2 regions of the Blastochloris viridis genome follow, and region 1 is predicted to be linked to the other one. Evidence: predicted binding sites of a transcription regulator. Region 1 holds the regulator's gene; the other holds the start of a gene.
The links. Region 1 encodes LexA, which represses DNA repair genes until DNA is damaged. Its sites were predicted from a motif close to TGTTCNNNNTGTGTTCNG; they were not measured.

Region 1 (7,435 bases):
TAGGGCAGGCTGGCGGCATCCAGCGCGGTTTGGTCTGCGACATGACGTTTGAATGCCGCGCGGCCAGCCCGAAGGTGGAACAGTGCTTTGATCGCAGCGAGCCAGTCCTGCCGCACCGTTCCAAGAAACGACTCGTGAAGAGAATCGACCCAGATGAGGGTACAGTCGAGGTCGACCGCCAGCGGCGGCCGTTCTTCACATTCATCTTCCAGGACAAGGGTCTGCGCGAGTTCCATTATCCCAAAAGCCTCCATCTACTGATGAACGGAGGCGGGCTTGGAATTTATGGGATGGCGGAGCCATGCGACTGCGGGGCCGCGGCCCGGATCGTCTCCGTCCTGCCGAACACTGTCGACCGGCGACGCCTCGAACACACCGCGCTCGATTGCAACCGCTCCCTCAAGCATGTTCCGCGCGCGCGAGGGCGCTTGCTGTCCGGCGTGGCCGCGGCCTTGAGCCTGGCGCCCGTCCGCCGCGCCACCCCCCGCAACGTCATCAGGCCGAGCGCAACTCTGCCAGGGGCCATCCAGGCCTAAACGTGCGGCGTCGATGCCCACCCCAGACTGTGCGTCTGGACAGATTCCGGCAAATCGATCCTGGCAAAGCTCAGGCAAATCCCTGAACCCTCTGAATGACACGGAATACGGGCGACAGCACCTTACGCAACCAATTCCACATATCGAAAGTTGCAACGAAATACAACACTGGAGACCAAGATATCCAGGGCGATCGGGTGAAGAAAGGGGTGACAAAGGCCTGAAGTGCTGAATCTGTCGGTTCCTCCGATTCGGATGCGGAGGATGGGCGATGGAGCCAGCGGAACCGGACTTTGCCGCGCTTGGGGAAGCTCTTGTTTTCCTGGACTATTTCAAGGACATGCCCGACCCGCGCCAGCGCGGCAAGGTGATGTACTCGCTGGAGGAGGTGCTGCTGCTGTGCCTGCTGGCGGTGCTGGCCGGCGCCGAGACCTTCGTCGACATCGCAAGGTTCGGCGAGACGAAGCTCGACCTGCTGCGCCGGTTCCGCACGTTTCTCCATGGCACCCCCTCGCACGACCACCTCGGCGACATCCTCGCCACCCTCGATGCTGCGCAGTTCCAGCGTTGCTTCGTCGCCTGGGTGGCGGCGGTGACCGGGGCGCCCGCAGACGTGATCGCCATCGACGGCAAGACGCTGCGCCGCTCGGCTAAGAGGGACGCCAAGGCGGCGGTCCACATGGTGTCCGCCTTCGCGGCGCGCCAGCGCCTGGTGCTCGGCCAGGTCAAGGTGGCCGACAAGTCGAACGAGATCGTCGCCATCCCCCAACTGCTCGCTCTGCTGTCGATCGAGGGCGCCATCGTCACCATCGACGCCATGGGCTGCCAGCGCGCCATCGCCGCGCAAATCCTCGCCCAGAAGGCCGACTATGTGCTGGCCCTGAAAGGCAACCAGGGCAGCTTGCGAGAGGACGTCGAGCTGTTCGCCGCCGAGCAGAAAGCCAATGGTTTCAAGGACACAGCGATCAGCCGCCATCACAGCGTCGATGGCGATCACGGCCGCATCGAGACCCGCACCACCACGGTGATGCACGACGTGGCTTGGCTCCGAGACCGTCACGATTGGCCCGGCCTGACCAGTGTCGTCATGGTCGAAAGCATGCGCGAGATCGGCGCCAAGTGCGAGCAGGAGACCCGCTTCTACATCGCCTCGCTGGCGTCCCCGGCCGACCAGCTCGGACCCGTCATCCGCAGCCATTGGGCGGTGGAGAACAGCCTGCATTGGATCATGGACATGGTGTTCCGCGATGACGACTGCCGCGTCCGCACCGATCACGCCCCCGCCAATTTCACCACCCTCAAGCACATGGCCCTCAATCTCATCCGCAAGGCCCCGGGCAAGGATTCTCTCCGCCTCAAGCGAAAAGTCGCCGCCTGGGACGACGACTTCCTCGCAAGTCTCCTGGCAGCGTGATTTTTCACCCGATTGCCCTGCCAAGATATCCCGGCCAATCACAAATTCTGGCCGGCGAGACGATCGGCGGCTGATCAACGACGACGTGATCAACCGCCAGCAGAATCTGGCCGGCAACCGCAGCCGGTCATCTAAAATCGCTCTTTCCAACAAGGCGTTCAACGAGGCTGTTTCCTCGGAGCAGCCACCGATCGGAACGAGCCGGGTTGCCGCGCCCGGCTGTCGCTTGTCAAAATTCGCTCGCACAACCGATGCCACGTCTGCGGAGGTTGAACGTGATCCCGCCGTGATCGTCCGGCACCGGCAGGATGGCGTCGCCGGACCGGGCGGCGCCTCCAGCGACAAAGATTACGCTCTTCACGTGGCGTTAACGGGTTGCGGAACACAAAAGGAACGTATAGGGTCCGTTCATGATTTGTTTCGACCTGCCGGGCCGGCTCTAAAGAGCCGCCTCCAGGATGGATTTTCAACGTTCAGTTCCGTCGCGGCCGAGACGGGCTCGAGGCCGGGAAACCTGCATGGCGAATACGCCTTGCGAGGCAAGAGGCGCCGATGCTCACGCGAAAACAATATGAACTGCTCCGGTTCATCCACGAGCGACTGACCGAATCTGGGATCCCGCCGTCCTTCGACGAGATGAAGGACGCGCTCGACCTCAAATCGAAATCGGGCATCCACCGGCTGATCACCGCGCTGGAGGAGCGCGGCTTCATCCGCCGCCTGCCCAATCGCGCCCGCGCTCTGGAGGTGATCCGCCTCCCCGACGGCGTCGGGCCGTCGCCGCCGCGCCGCGGCTTCGCCCCCGGCGTGATCGAGGGCGGGCTCGGAAAGGTGCGGCCACTGTCGGAGGACGACAGCGGCCGCTCGGTGCCGATCCCGGTGATGGGCCGCATCGCCGCCGGCACGCCGATCTCGGCAATCCAGACCCGCAGCCACGTCATCAACATGCCGCCGGACATGCTGCCGACCGGCGACCACTACGCGCTCGAGGTTCGCGGCGACTCGATGATCGAGGCCGGCATCCTCGAAGGCGACCTGGTGGTGATCAAGAAGTCCGACTCCGCCGACACGGGCGACATCGTCGTCGCGCTGATCGACGACGAGGAAGCGACACTGAAGCGGCTGCGCCGCAAGGGCGCCTCGATCGCTCTGGAGGCCGCCAACCCGGCGTATGAGACCCGCATCTTCGGGCCGGACCGGGTGCGCATCCAGGGCAAGCTGGTCGGACTGTTCCGCCGCTATTGAGCCGGCCCCTCGGCCGACAACTCGGCAGCATCCGACGGCTCGGCCTCCTCGGTGGCGACAGCGGCGGGAGCGGCGACGGCCGCCGAGGAGGCCGGCTGCCGGTGCGGTGACGGCGATGCGGCGGGGTCGGCGCGGACGGCCCAGGGCCGCTCGCGCGCGCTGTCGCGGGCGGGCTCGAACCGCCAGCCCGCCGCCGTCCGGCCAAGAGCGAGGGCGCCGGTTTCATATAGCCGGGCGGGATCGATCCGCACCGCCGCGCACGCCATCGCCACGCTCGCCCGCGTCACCACCACCGCCGCCTTGGCGCAATCCTCCTCCAGCGCTGCGAGCGTGGTGGGCACCGCCACCGCGGCACCATCTTCAAGTCGCGCGATACAGCCCTCGCGGTCGCAGGCAAAGCCGGCAGCCAGGCCGGGGTCGTTCGGCGCGCGGCGGTCACCGTCGGCGGCGAGCCAGATGCGGGCGGCGAAGCGGTCGGCCCCAGCGTTCAGGATCGACAGCCGGCCGTCAGGGCCGCGCACCGCCACCATGCGGCCGCCAGCCTCCACCAGCACGTCGGGCCGGCTCGGGGCGCCAAGCGCCACCGCCAGCGCCAGGGCCGCCACCGGCAGCGCGGCGAGCCGCAGCGGGCTGACCGGCAGCAGGCCGACCAGCAGCGCCGTCACCGCCAGCAGCAGCGGGCCGTCGCCGAACGCCGCAAGCCGCGCGTCGGCCCCTGGCAGGCCCGCCACGAACGTTGAGACGTCGAGGGTGCGGGCGACGCCCCACCCCATCAGCAGCCACAGCGGCCGATCGAACCCGAACGGCAGCAGCAGCACCGCGCCGACCCCGGCCGGCATCACCACCCCGGACACCAGCGGCGTCGCCATCAGATTGGCGAGCAGGCTATAGGGCGACAGCCGGTGGAAATGGGCGGCGGCGAACGGCGCCGTCGCCAGCCCCGCCACCAGCGCCGCCAGCGCAAGACCCACCGTGGCGAGGCCGAGCCCGCGCACCACCCGCTGGACGGCGTCGCCGTCGGCGAAACGCCGGCTGGGCGCCCAGCGCTCGTAGAAGGCGATCAGCGCCAGCGTTGCCGAAAACGACATCTGGAAGCCGGGGTTGAGCACGCTTTCCGGCATCGCGATCATCACCGCCAGCGCCGCCGCCGCCAGCGTGCGCAAACTCAACGCGGCGCGGCCGATCAGGACGCCGGCGAGCACCAGCCCAGCCATCAGGAACGCCCGGGTGGTCGCCACCTCGGCCCCGGACAGCAGCCAATAGGCCGCCGCTGCGGCTATGGCCGCCGACGCCGCCCATTGTTTGATCGGCCGCCGCACCGCCATGCCCGGCACCAGCGCCAGCGTGCCGCGCACCACCACCAGCACGGTGGCGACCACCGCCACCATGTGCAGGCCGGAAATCGAGATGATGTGGTAGAGCCCGGACACCCGCAGGCTGTCGTTGGTGCTCTCGGCGATGGCGTCGCGCTCGCCGGTCACCAGCGCCACCGCGATGGCGCCGGCGTCGCCCGGCACGATGGTGCGGATGCGCTGCCCCAGCCCCTCGCGCGCGCCTTCGACCGCCTGCCGCAGCGCGATGGGCCACGGCATCGCGCCGATCGGCGGCACGCTGCGCACCTCGCCCATGGCCAGCCCGGTGCCACTGATGCCGGCGAACCACAGATCGCGGCCGAAATCCCAGGCGCCGGGCCGCACCGGGCCGGCCGGCGGGTTCAGCCGCGCCCGCACCGCAATATGGCTTCCCACCGGAGGCGCGGCATTGGGCCGGACCACGATGCGCAGCCGGGTCGGCTGGGGGTCGAGCGCCGGTGCGGTCGCGGTGACGTGGAGGATGACGCGGTCGGACTTCTCGCGCTGGTCGCGGTCGGCGACGAAGCCGGACACGGTGGCGACCGTCGGCCTCGCCAGCACCGGATGGGCGACGCTCGCCGTGCGCAGGGTGGCGGCGGTGAAGCCGGCGGCGAAGACCGCGAGCGCGACTGCCAGCGGAAAGCCGAGCGGGCGCGCCCGCGCAACGACGGCAATGGCGGCGAGCGCCAGCATCACCAGCGCCGCCGCGATCAGCGAAGGCTCCCGCTCCGCCTGGAAATAGGTCAGGACGCCGGCGGCGAAGACGACCGGCAGCCACAGCGGGCCGCGGGCGGCCGCGCGCTCCTGATGCCACCAGGCCGCGAGCAATGCCGCCAGCCGTGACAGGCCCGCCGTCGGCAGCGGCGCCGCGCCGGCGAGCGTCCGCGCGCGGCCGATCACCGCCGCCCGCACCTTGGTCCTGCCCGACAGCCCCGCCATGGCGCCCCGAGGGTCCGGGCGGCCGCGCCGGCTCCGGCATCCTCAGGCCACCGACGCCATGCTACACACTCTGAAGATGCAAAACAGCTCGCCTCAAGGCGCCGTCATGCTTCGAGACGGCTTCGCCTCCGCAGCATGAGGGCTGCGGCGAGCGTTGCATCATGCCCCGCTCACTTTCGCCCAGGTGTCGCGCAGGCCGATGGTGCGGTTGAACACCGGCCGGGCTGGCGTCGAGTCCTTGTCACGGGTGAAATAGCCCAGCCGCTCGAACTGCACTGGCTCGACGCCGCCTTCTGCCAGCGACGGCTCCAGCCTGGCGTCGGCGATGATCTCCAGCGAATCCGGATTGAGGTCGGCGGCGAAATTGGCGGGGTTGGGCTCGGCGGTCGAGAACAGCGGATTGTAGAGCCGCACCTCGGCCTCCACCGCGTCCGCCGCGTTCACCCAATGCAGCGTCGCCTTGACCTTGCGGCCATCCGGCGCGTTGCCGCCCTTGGAGGCGGGATCGTAGGTGCAGCGCAGCTCAACCACCTCGCCCGAGGCGTCCTTGATCGCCTCGCGGCAGGTGACGAGATAGGCGTAGCGCAGCCGCACCTCCTTGCCGGGCGACAGCCGGTAGAACCCCTTGGACGGCGTCTCCATGAAATCGTCGCGCTCGACGTAAAGCTCGCGGCCAAACTGCAGCGTGCGGGTGCCGGCGCTGGCATCGTCGGGGTGGTTGACCGCCTCGAACGTCTCGGACTGGCCCTCGGGATAGTTCTCGATCACGATCTTCAGCGGCTTCAGCACCGCCATGCGGCGCTCGGCCTTGGCGTTGAGCACCTCGCGCACCGCGAAGTCGAACATGGCGACGTCGACGGTGGAGTTGGCCTTGGCGACGCCGATGCGGCGGACGAACTCGCGCAGCGCCTCCGCCGGCACGCCGCGGCGGGCGAGCCCGGCCAGCGTCGGCATGCGCGGGTCGTCCCAGCCCTTGACGTGGCCCTCGCGCACCAGCGTGGTCAGAACGCGCTTCGACAGCACGGTGTAGGTAAGGTTCAGCCGCGCAAATTCGTACTGGCGCGGCTTCGAGGGCACCGGCAGGTTGTCGATGAACCAGTCGTACAGCGGCCGGTGATCCTCGAACTCCAGCGTGCAGATGGAGTGGGTGATGCCTTCGATGGCGTCCGACTGGCCGTGGGCGAAGTCGTAGCTGGGATAGATGCACCATGCCGTGCCGGTGCGCGGGTGGACGGCGTGCAGGATGCGATAGAGCACCGGGTCGCGCAGATTGATATTGCCGGCCGCCATGTCGATTTTCGCGCGCAGCACGCGGGCGCCATTCGGGAATTCGCCGGCGCGCATGCGGCGGAACAGGTCGAGGTTGTCCTCGACCGAGCGGCCCCGGAACGGGCTGTCGGTGCCCGGCTCGGTGAGCGTGCCGCGGCTTAAGCGCATCTGGTCGGGCGAGAGGTCGTCGACATAGGCCTTGCCCGCCCTGATCAACTGTTCCGCCCAGGCGTAAAGCTGCTCGAAATAGTCGGAGGCGTGGAAGAGGTGCTCGCCCCAGTCGAAGCCCAGCCAATGGACGTCGCGCTTGATGGCGTCGATGTACTCCTGCTCTTCCTTGGTGGGGTTGGTGTCGTCGAACCGCAAATGGCAGCGGCCGCCAAATTCCTGGGCAATGCCGAAATTCAGGCAGATCGACTTGGCGTGGCCGATGTGGAGATAGCCGTTGGGCTCGGGCGGAAAGCGCGTCACCACCGTCTGGTGGCGCCCGGCGTCGAGGTCGGCCTGGACGATGTCGCGGATGAAGTCGCGTCCGGCCTCCGCCGTGCTGGTCTCAAAGGCTGTCATGCTTGGCGAACTCCGTTGCCGACCGCCGCGGGGGGCGTCGCGTCCAAATCTCGATGCCAGTGGTGTGCCAAATTCGCGCCGCCGCGCCAAGGCGGCCGACCGCAGGAACCCCG
Region 2 (7,435 bases), 1.6 Mb from region 1:
GCAGAGCCGGATGAAGAAGCGCATGATGGCCCAGGTGCCGAAGGCGTCGGTGGTGATCACCAACCCGACGCACTTTGCGGTGGCGCTGCAGTACGAGCGCGGCATGCGGGCGCCGATCTGCCTCGCCAAGGGCGTCGACGCGCTGGCGCTGAAGATCAGGGAGGTCGCGGCGCAGCACGATATTCCGGTGATCGAGAACCCGCCCTTGGCCCGCGCCCTGCACGCCAGCGTCGAACTCGACGCCGAGATCGCGCCCGAGCATTACAAGGCGGTGGCGGAAGTGATCGGCTACGTGCTCGGTATCCGTCGCCACCTGCGGCCGTCGTGAGCCGGCATCGATCGGGTGGATTCCACCCGGACGAATTGTGCGGTAGAGCACAAGTGGGGGCGCCATGCCGCCCGGCGGGCTGCGTCGCGGGGTGGGGCTTGGTGTCCCGGCCGCGGCGTTCGACCGGACGGCTGGGGCCTGTTGGCCGTGGACGGCGTTCAGGTTCCGCCGGCGTGTGCGCGTTCCAGGGTATTGTGTTGCGGGATGGGGCGGCCGCGCCGGTCGGTCGGCCCGCTCTCGCTGACAGGTCGGAGGGGTCCCGTCGTGACCATCGGGGACGAGAAGAGCGGCGACGTGCTGGAGCCGATCGACCGCAGCGACGCTGCCGGGTCCATCGGCCTCGTCGTCGTGATCGCGCTGACCATGGTCGCGGCGGTGGTGTCGTTTCTGTTCATCGGCCGACAGGACGCCGAGCCGTGGGTGATCGGGCTTTTGGCCCTGCTGGCGGTAATGGGCGTGTTCGCGCTGTTCGCGGTGGCGGCGGGGATTTTGCAGTTCGGCGGCCGCGCCGGCCGGTTCGACCTGACCAAGGCGCTGGCCGACGGCTCGGCCGAAGGCACCGTGGTGGTCGACCCGCTGGGCCGGGTGCTCTACGCCAACGCCGCCTATCTTGAACTGGCCGGGGCGACCTCCGCGGACGACGTGGTGCCGGTCGAGCGGCTCTATACCTCCGAGCCGGACGTGGCGGAGGTGATCTATCGCCTCGCCCAGGCGGCGCGGAGCGGGCGGGGGGCGATGGAGGAGGTGCGGGTCGCCGGCCGCTCGGGCGAGACGGCGCGCTGGCTGCGCCTGAAGGTGCGCCCGGCCGGGACCGGCGGCCGCCTCGCCAAGGCGGTGGCCTGGACCGTCGCCGACATCACCCGCGAGCGCATCCGCCAGGAGGACGCCTACGTCCAGCTTCAGCAGGTGATCGACTATCTCGACCACGGCCCGGCCGGCTTCTTCTCGGCCGAACCGGACGGCAGCCTGGTCTACATCAACGCCACCTTGGCCGAGTGGCTGGGCTACGAGTTCGCCGAGGTTGCCGCCGGCGGGCTCAAGCTGTCGGACATCCTGCCCGGCCCGGCGGTGGCGCTGCTGGCGCCGCAGCCCGGCAGTGCCGGCGAGGTCAAGACCGAGGTGATCGACATCGACCTCAAGCGGCGCGGCGGCGAGCCGCTGCCGGTGCGGCTCTACCATAAGGTGGCGGTGGCGCCGGACGGCACCGCGGGCGCCTCGCGCACGCTGGTGATGGACCGCTCGCGCAGCCGCGCCGGTGCCGATCTGGCGCGGGCGGCCGAGGTCAGGTTCGCCCGCTTCTTCAACTCGACGCCGATGGCGATTGCCACCGTCGACCGGGTCGGCAAGATCGCCCGGGTCAACGCGCTGTTCGCCCGGCTGTTCGGCGGCCCGGTTGAGGTGCGGCCGGGCGGCGAGACCCGTTCGGTGCTGACCGGAATCGCCGAGGCCGACCGCCCGGTGCTGGAGGCGGCGATCCGGGCCGCTGCCGACGGCAAGGGCGATATTGCGCCGGTCGATGCCGCCATGCCCGGCGGCCGCGCGGTGCGGTTCTACGTGGTGCCGGTGGAAGAAGACGAGCGCGACCAGGAAGCGGCGATCGTCTACGCCATCGAGACCACCCAGCAGCGCGCCCTCGAAACCCAGGTGGCGCAGTCGCAGAAGATGACCGCGATCGGCCAGTTGGCCGGCGGCGTCGCCCACGATTTCAACAACGTCCTGACCGCGATCATCGGCCACGCCGACTTTCTGCTGGAGACCCACCGGCAGACCGATCCGTCGTTCCAGGACATCATGCAGATCAAGCACAACGCCAACCGCGCCGCCGGCCTGGTGCGCCAGTTGCTCGCGTTCTCGCGGCGGCAGACGCTGCGCCCGCAGGTGATCCAGCTCGGCGATGCCATGAGCGACGTGACCATGCTGCTGCGCCGCCTGCTCGGCGAGGCGGTCAGCCTTGACATCAAGCACGGCCGCGACCTGTGGCCAGTCTATATCGACGTCAACCAGTTCGAGCAGGTCGTCGTCAATCTGTCGGTCAACGCCCGCGACGCCATGGCGCACGGCGGCAAGCTCATCATCCGCACCGCCAACGTCAATGCCGCCGAGACCGAGGCGTTCGGCGAGGCCCAACTGCCGGCGGCCGACTTCGTGCTGGTCGAGGTGACAGACACTGGCACCGGCATGGCGCCGGAGATCATCGACAAGATCTTCGACCCGTTCTTCACCACCAAGGAGGTCGGCAAGGGCACCGGGCTCGGGCTGTCCACGGTCTATGGCATCGTCAAGCAGACCGGTGGCTACGTGTTCTGCGATTCCAAGATCGGGGTCGGGACCACCTTCCGGATCTTCCTGCCCCGCCACATCGCGGTCGAGCCGGTGGTGGTGGAGGAGCCCGCCCAGGCCAAGCCGGCCGACCTCACCGGTCGCGGCACCATTTTGCTGGTCGAGGACGAGGATTCGGTGCGGGCGTTCGGCTCGCGGGCGCTGACCTCGCGCGGCTATACCGTGCTGCAGGCCGCTTCCGGCGTCGAGGCGCTGGAGCTGTTCGGCAGCCACGACGGCAAGATCGAGCTGGTGGTGTCAGACGTGGTGATGCCGGAGATGGATGGGCCGACCCTCTTGCGCGAACTGCGCCAGCGCCGGCCGGATCTGAAGGTGATCTTCGTCTCCGGCTATGCCGAGGAAGCCTTCCGCAAGAACCTGCCGGACGGCGAGCAATTCGCCTTCCTGCCCAAGCCCTTCACCCTGAAGCAACTGGTCGAGGCGGTGAAGGACACCATTGCGGCGTGAGGCCGGCGTCCGTCGCGCGGTCCGCGGTTGATGCCGGCCGGTGGCAGCCGGCGGCGGCGCTGGTTTTATGGAGTTTCCGGGCGATCGGGCGTGACGAACCGGAGGGAGCGTTCACGCTTTTGATGCATCAGCGACCTGGCACGCGACCAAAGACGCACGTGCCTTCCTAATAGTTTCGTTTAGGATCGCTTTGCCTTTGCGGTCAAAGAACCGCGATCAAAAATGAAACTCATGGGAGTCACGCGATGAAATCGGGTCGTTTCGCCATTGCCACCGCTTTTGCGCTCGGGCTCGCTTTTGCGACGCCGTCGTTCGCCGCCGATTTCGGCACCGCCGCCGAGGCCAAGGCCATGCTGGAGAAGGCGGTCGCCGCGCTGAAGGCCGACAAGGCGGCCGCCCTGGCCCAGTTCACCAAGGGCGAGGGCGGCTTCAAGGACCGCGACCTCTACCCGTTCTGCGGCGGCCCGGATGGCAACTTCACCGCGCATCCGACCCTCACCGGCAAGAGCCTGAAGGATCTCAAGGACAAGAACGGCAAGGCGCTCGGCGCCGAAATCTACGCCACCGCTGCGGACGGCAAGATCGGCGAAGTCGACTATATGTGGCCGCGGCCGGGCACCGACACCCCGGTGCAAAAGGTTTCCTACGTCACCAAGGTCGGCGACCAGACCTGTGCCGTTGGTTATTACAAGTAACAACGAGGGTCGGCCGGCGGACAGTCGCCGATATTCGTGACATCCCGGCGCGTTGGTTCAAGTTGAATGGTGAGACAACGGCCCGGTGCCTCGGCGCCGGGCCGTTTTGTTCGGTATGCCGTCTGCGGCGCGCCTGGCGTTGCGCCTCGCCGTCATTTGCCTCGACAGCGAGGTCGATTCGCCGCGTCCGGCGGATTCCTGGATTGTTCTTCACAAACCGGCCGGCGACGCAGCCATAAGTCGCAAATAAATACGCTCAAGAGGTTTGTTCTCTTCTTGTTCCTTCGAACAAATCGTGTACATTGAGCGCTGCCGCCATCGACAGGCAGCGTGCGGCAAGCAGGTTCTGGACGGCGCGCGGGCGCATGCCATAAGGGGACGAACGGTGACTCAGGTTTCTCTCAAACTGGTCGAAGGCTCGTCGATGGACAAAACCAAGGCGCTCGACGCCGCGCTCACTCAGATCGAGCGGGCATTCGGCAAGGGCTCGATCATGCGGCTCGGCAAATCCGGCGCGGCGCTGGAGGTCGAGACGATTTCGACCGGCTCGCTCGGGCTCGACATCGCGCTCGGCATCGGCGGGCTGCCGCGCGGCCGAGTGGTCGAGATTTTCGGCCCGGAATCGTCGGGCAAGACCACGCTGGCGCTGCACACCGTCGCCGAGGCGCAGAAGAAGGGCGGGGTTTGTGCCTTCATCGACGCCGAGCACGCCCTCGACCCGCTCTATGCCCGCAAGCTTGGGGTCAATCTCGACGACCTGTTGATCTCGCAGCCGGATGCTGGTGAGCAGGCGCTGGAGATCGCCGACACGCTGGTTCGCTCGGGCGCCATCGACGTGCTGGTGGTCGACTCGGTCGCCGCCCTGGTGCCGCGCGCCGAGCTGGAAGGCGAAATGGGCGACAGTCAGCCGGGCATGCAGGCGCGGTTGATGAGCCAGGCGCTTCGCAAGCTCACTGCCTCGATCTCGCGCTCCAACTGCATGGTGATCTTCATCAACCAGATCCGCATGAAGATCGGCGTGATGTACGGCTCGCCGGAGACCACCACCGGGGGTAACGCCCTGAAATTCTACGCCTCGGTCCGCCTCGACATCCGCCGCATCGGTGCAATCAAGGAACGCGACGAGGTTGTGGGCAACCAGACCCGGGTGAAAGTGGTCAAGAACAAGCTCGCCCCGCCGTTCAAGCAGGTCGAGTTCGACATCATGTACGGCGAGGGCATCTCCAAGGCCGGTGAGTTGATCGACCTCGGTGTCAAAGCCGGCGTGGTTGATAAGTCGGGCTCATGGTTCTCCCACGATAGCCAGCGCATCGGTCAGGGCCGCGAGAACGTCAAGGGCTTCCTCAAGGGCCACCCCGACGTCGCCGGCCGCATCGAGGCGGCGATTCGCCAGAATGCCGGCTTGATCGCCGAGCGGATTCTCGGTTCCTCGGAGGACAGCGAGGACGGCGAGGACGCTGCCGAGGCGTGAGGCCGCGCAGTTTGGGCGCGGTGCGCAACGGTATGGGACCGGTTTGGCGCAAGCCTCACGCTGTAACATAGGAACAGCCGGCGGTGGCCGGCGAGCATAGGTGCAACCGGCGGTGGCCGGGCGGGAGTTACGGGCGTGTTGGGCTGCAGCCTCCGGCTCGGTTCTGGCGCGGGGCAACGGTCTTCGACCCGGCGGTGGCGTGGTCTCGGCGCCCCTCGCCGCGCTGGCGGCGACCAGCCGACGCTGCCGAAGCGCCGGTTCGCGACCGCAGCGGGGCGGCGTTTCTGGACAGGGGCGGAGGCCGCCGCTAGATGTGGCAACTGAGCCGATGGCCGCCGAGGGCGTGCCGCACCCCATACGAGTTGCCAGATGAGTGGCGTCAACGAAATTCGGTCTACCTTTCTTGAGTTCTTCGGCAAGAACGACCACGCCGTCGTGCCGTCGTCGCCTTTGGTGCCGCGCAACGACCCGACCTTGATGTTCACCAATGCCGGGATGGTGCAGTTCAAGAACGTCTTCACCGGCGTCGAGAAACGGCCCTATCACCGGGCGGTCACCGCGCAGAAGTGCGTGCGCGCCGGCGGCAAGCATAACGATCTCGATAATGTCGGCTATACTGCACGGCATCATACCTTCTTTGAGATGCTCGGTAATTTCTCCTTCGGCGATTACTTCAAGGATCGTGCGATCGAGCTGGCGTGGACGCTGATCACCAAGGTCTACGATCTTCCGGAACAGCGCCTCCTGGTCACGGTCTATTCGGAGGACGACGAGGCGTTCGGCCTGTGGAAGAAGATTGCCGGCTTGCCGGACAGCCGCATCATCCGCATCCCGACTTCCGATAATTTCTGGGCGATGGGCGATACCGGCCCGTGCGGGCCGTGCTCGGAGATCTTCTTCGACCATGGCGACCACATTCCCGGTGGCCCGCCCGGCTCGGCGGACGCCGACGGCGACCGCTTCATCGAGATCTGGAACCTCGTGTTCATGCAGTACGAGCAACTGCCGGGTGAGCGCATCGCACTGCCGCGGCCGTCGATCGATACCGGCATGGGCCTTGAGCGCATCTCGGCGGTGCTGCAGGGCACCCACGACAATTACGAGATCGACCTGTTCCGCGCGCTCATCCGCGCCAGTGCCGATGCCACCGGCGTCGAGGCGGACGGCCGGTTTAAGGCCAGCCACCGCGTCATCGCCGACCACCTGCGGGCGGCGGCCTTCCTGGTGGCGGATGGCGTGCTGCCGTCCAACGAGGGCCGTGGTTATGTGCTGCGCCGCATTATGCGGCGGGCCATGCGCCACGCTCAGCTGCTCGGTGCCAAGGACCCGCTGATGTGGCGGCTGGTGCCGGTGCTGGTGCGCGAGATGGGGCAGGCCTACCCTGAGCTCGTTCGCGCCGAGGCGCTGATCACCGAGACGTTGAAGCTGGAGGAAACCCGCTTCCGCAAGACGCTGGTGCGCGGCCTTGCCATCCTCGACGAGGAGACGGCGCAACTGGCCAGCGGCGATACCCTCAAGGGCGACGTCGCCTTCACGCTATATGATACCTACGGCTTTCCGCTCGACCTCACCCAGGACGCGCTGAAGTCGCGCGGCATCGCGGTCGATACCGACGGCTTCCAGGCGGCGATGGAGCGCCAGCGCGAGACCGCGCGAGCGGCTTGGGCCGGCTCCGGCGAGGCGGCGACCGAGGCGGTGTGGTTCGGCCTTCGCGAGCGGATCGGCGCGACCGAGTTCCTCGGCTACGCCACCGAGACCGCCGAGGGCGTGGTGGCGGCATTGGTCAAGGACGGGCAGGCGGTCGAGGCGCTCGTTGCCGGCGACAGCGGCTTCGTGGTGCTGAACCAGACGCCGTTCTACGCCGAGTCCGGCGGGCAGGTCGGCGACGTCGGAACGATGGCCGGCTCCGACGTTCGCGTTCGTGTCACCGAAACCCAGAAGAAGCTCGGCGACCTGTTCGTTCACGGCGTTAATGTCGAGCACGGCCGGCTGACGGTCGGGTTGCCGCTGGAGCTGACGGTCGATCCCGACCGCCGCGGCGCCATCCGCGCCAACCACTCCGCCACCCACCTGCTGCACGAGGCGCTGCGCCTCGTGCTCGGCGACCATGTCGCGCAGAAGGGCTCGCTGGTGGCGCCGGATCGGCTGCGCTTC

Region 2: recA (recombinase RecA) is a predicted target of LexA. The motif match lies at 4,077-4,094, and genes of this name have one in related genera.

What each region holds. Positions count from the first base shown of each region.
Region 1 covers NZ_CP012946.1:2,685,171-2,692,605, forward strand. The annotation lists gene BVIR_RS11730 (UbiA family prenyltransferase) at 1-236, opposite strand, end outside; gene BVIR_RS11740 (ISAs1 family transposase) at 808-1,950, shown strand; gene lexA (transcriptional repressor LexA) at 2,503-3,195, shown strand; gene BVIR_RS11750 (ComEC/Rec2 family competence protein) at 3,189-5,486, opposite strand; gene BVIR_RS11755 (glutamine--tRNA ligase/YqeY domain fusion protein) at 5,646-7,322, opposite strand.
Region 2 covers NZ_CP012946.1:1,107,874-1,115,308, forward strand. The annotation lists gene flhB (flagellar biosynthesis protein FlhB) at 1-328, shown strand, start outside; gene cckA (cell cycle histidine kinase CckA) at 533-3,115, shown strand; gene BVIR_RS04950 (cache domain-containing protein) at 3,361-3,810, shown strand; gene recA (recombinase RecA) at 4,235-5,281, shown strand; gene alaS (alanine--tRNA ligase) at 5,651-7,435, shown strand, end outside.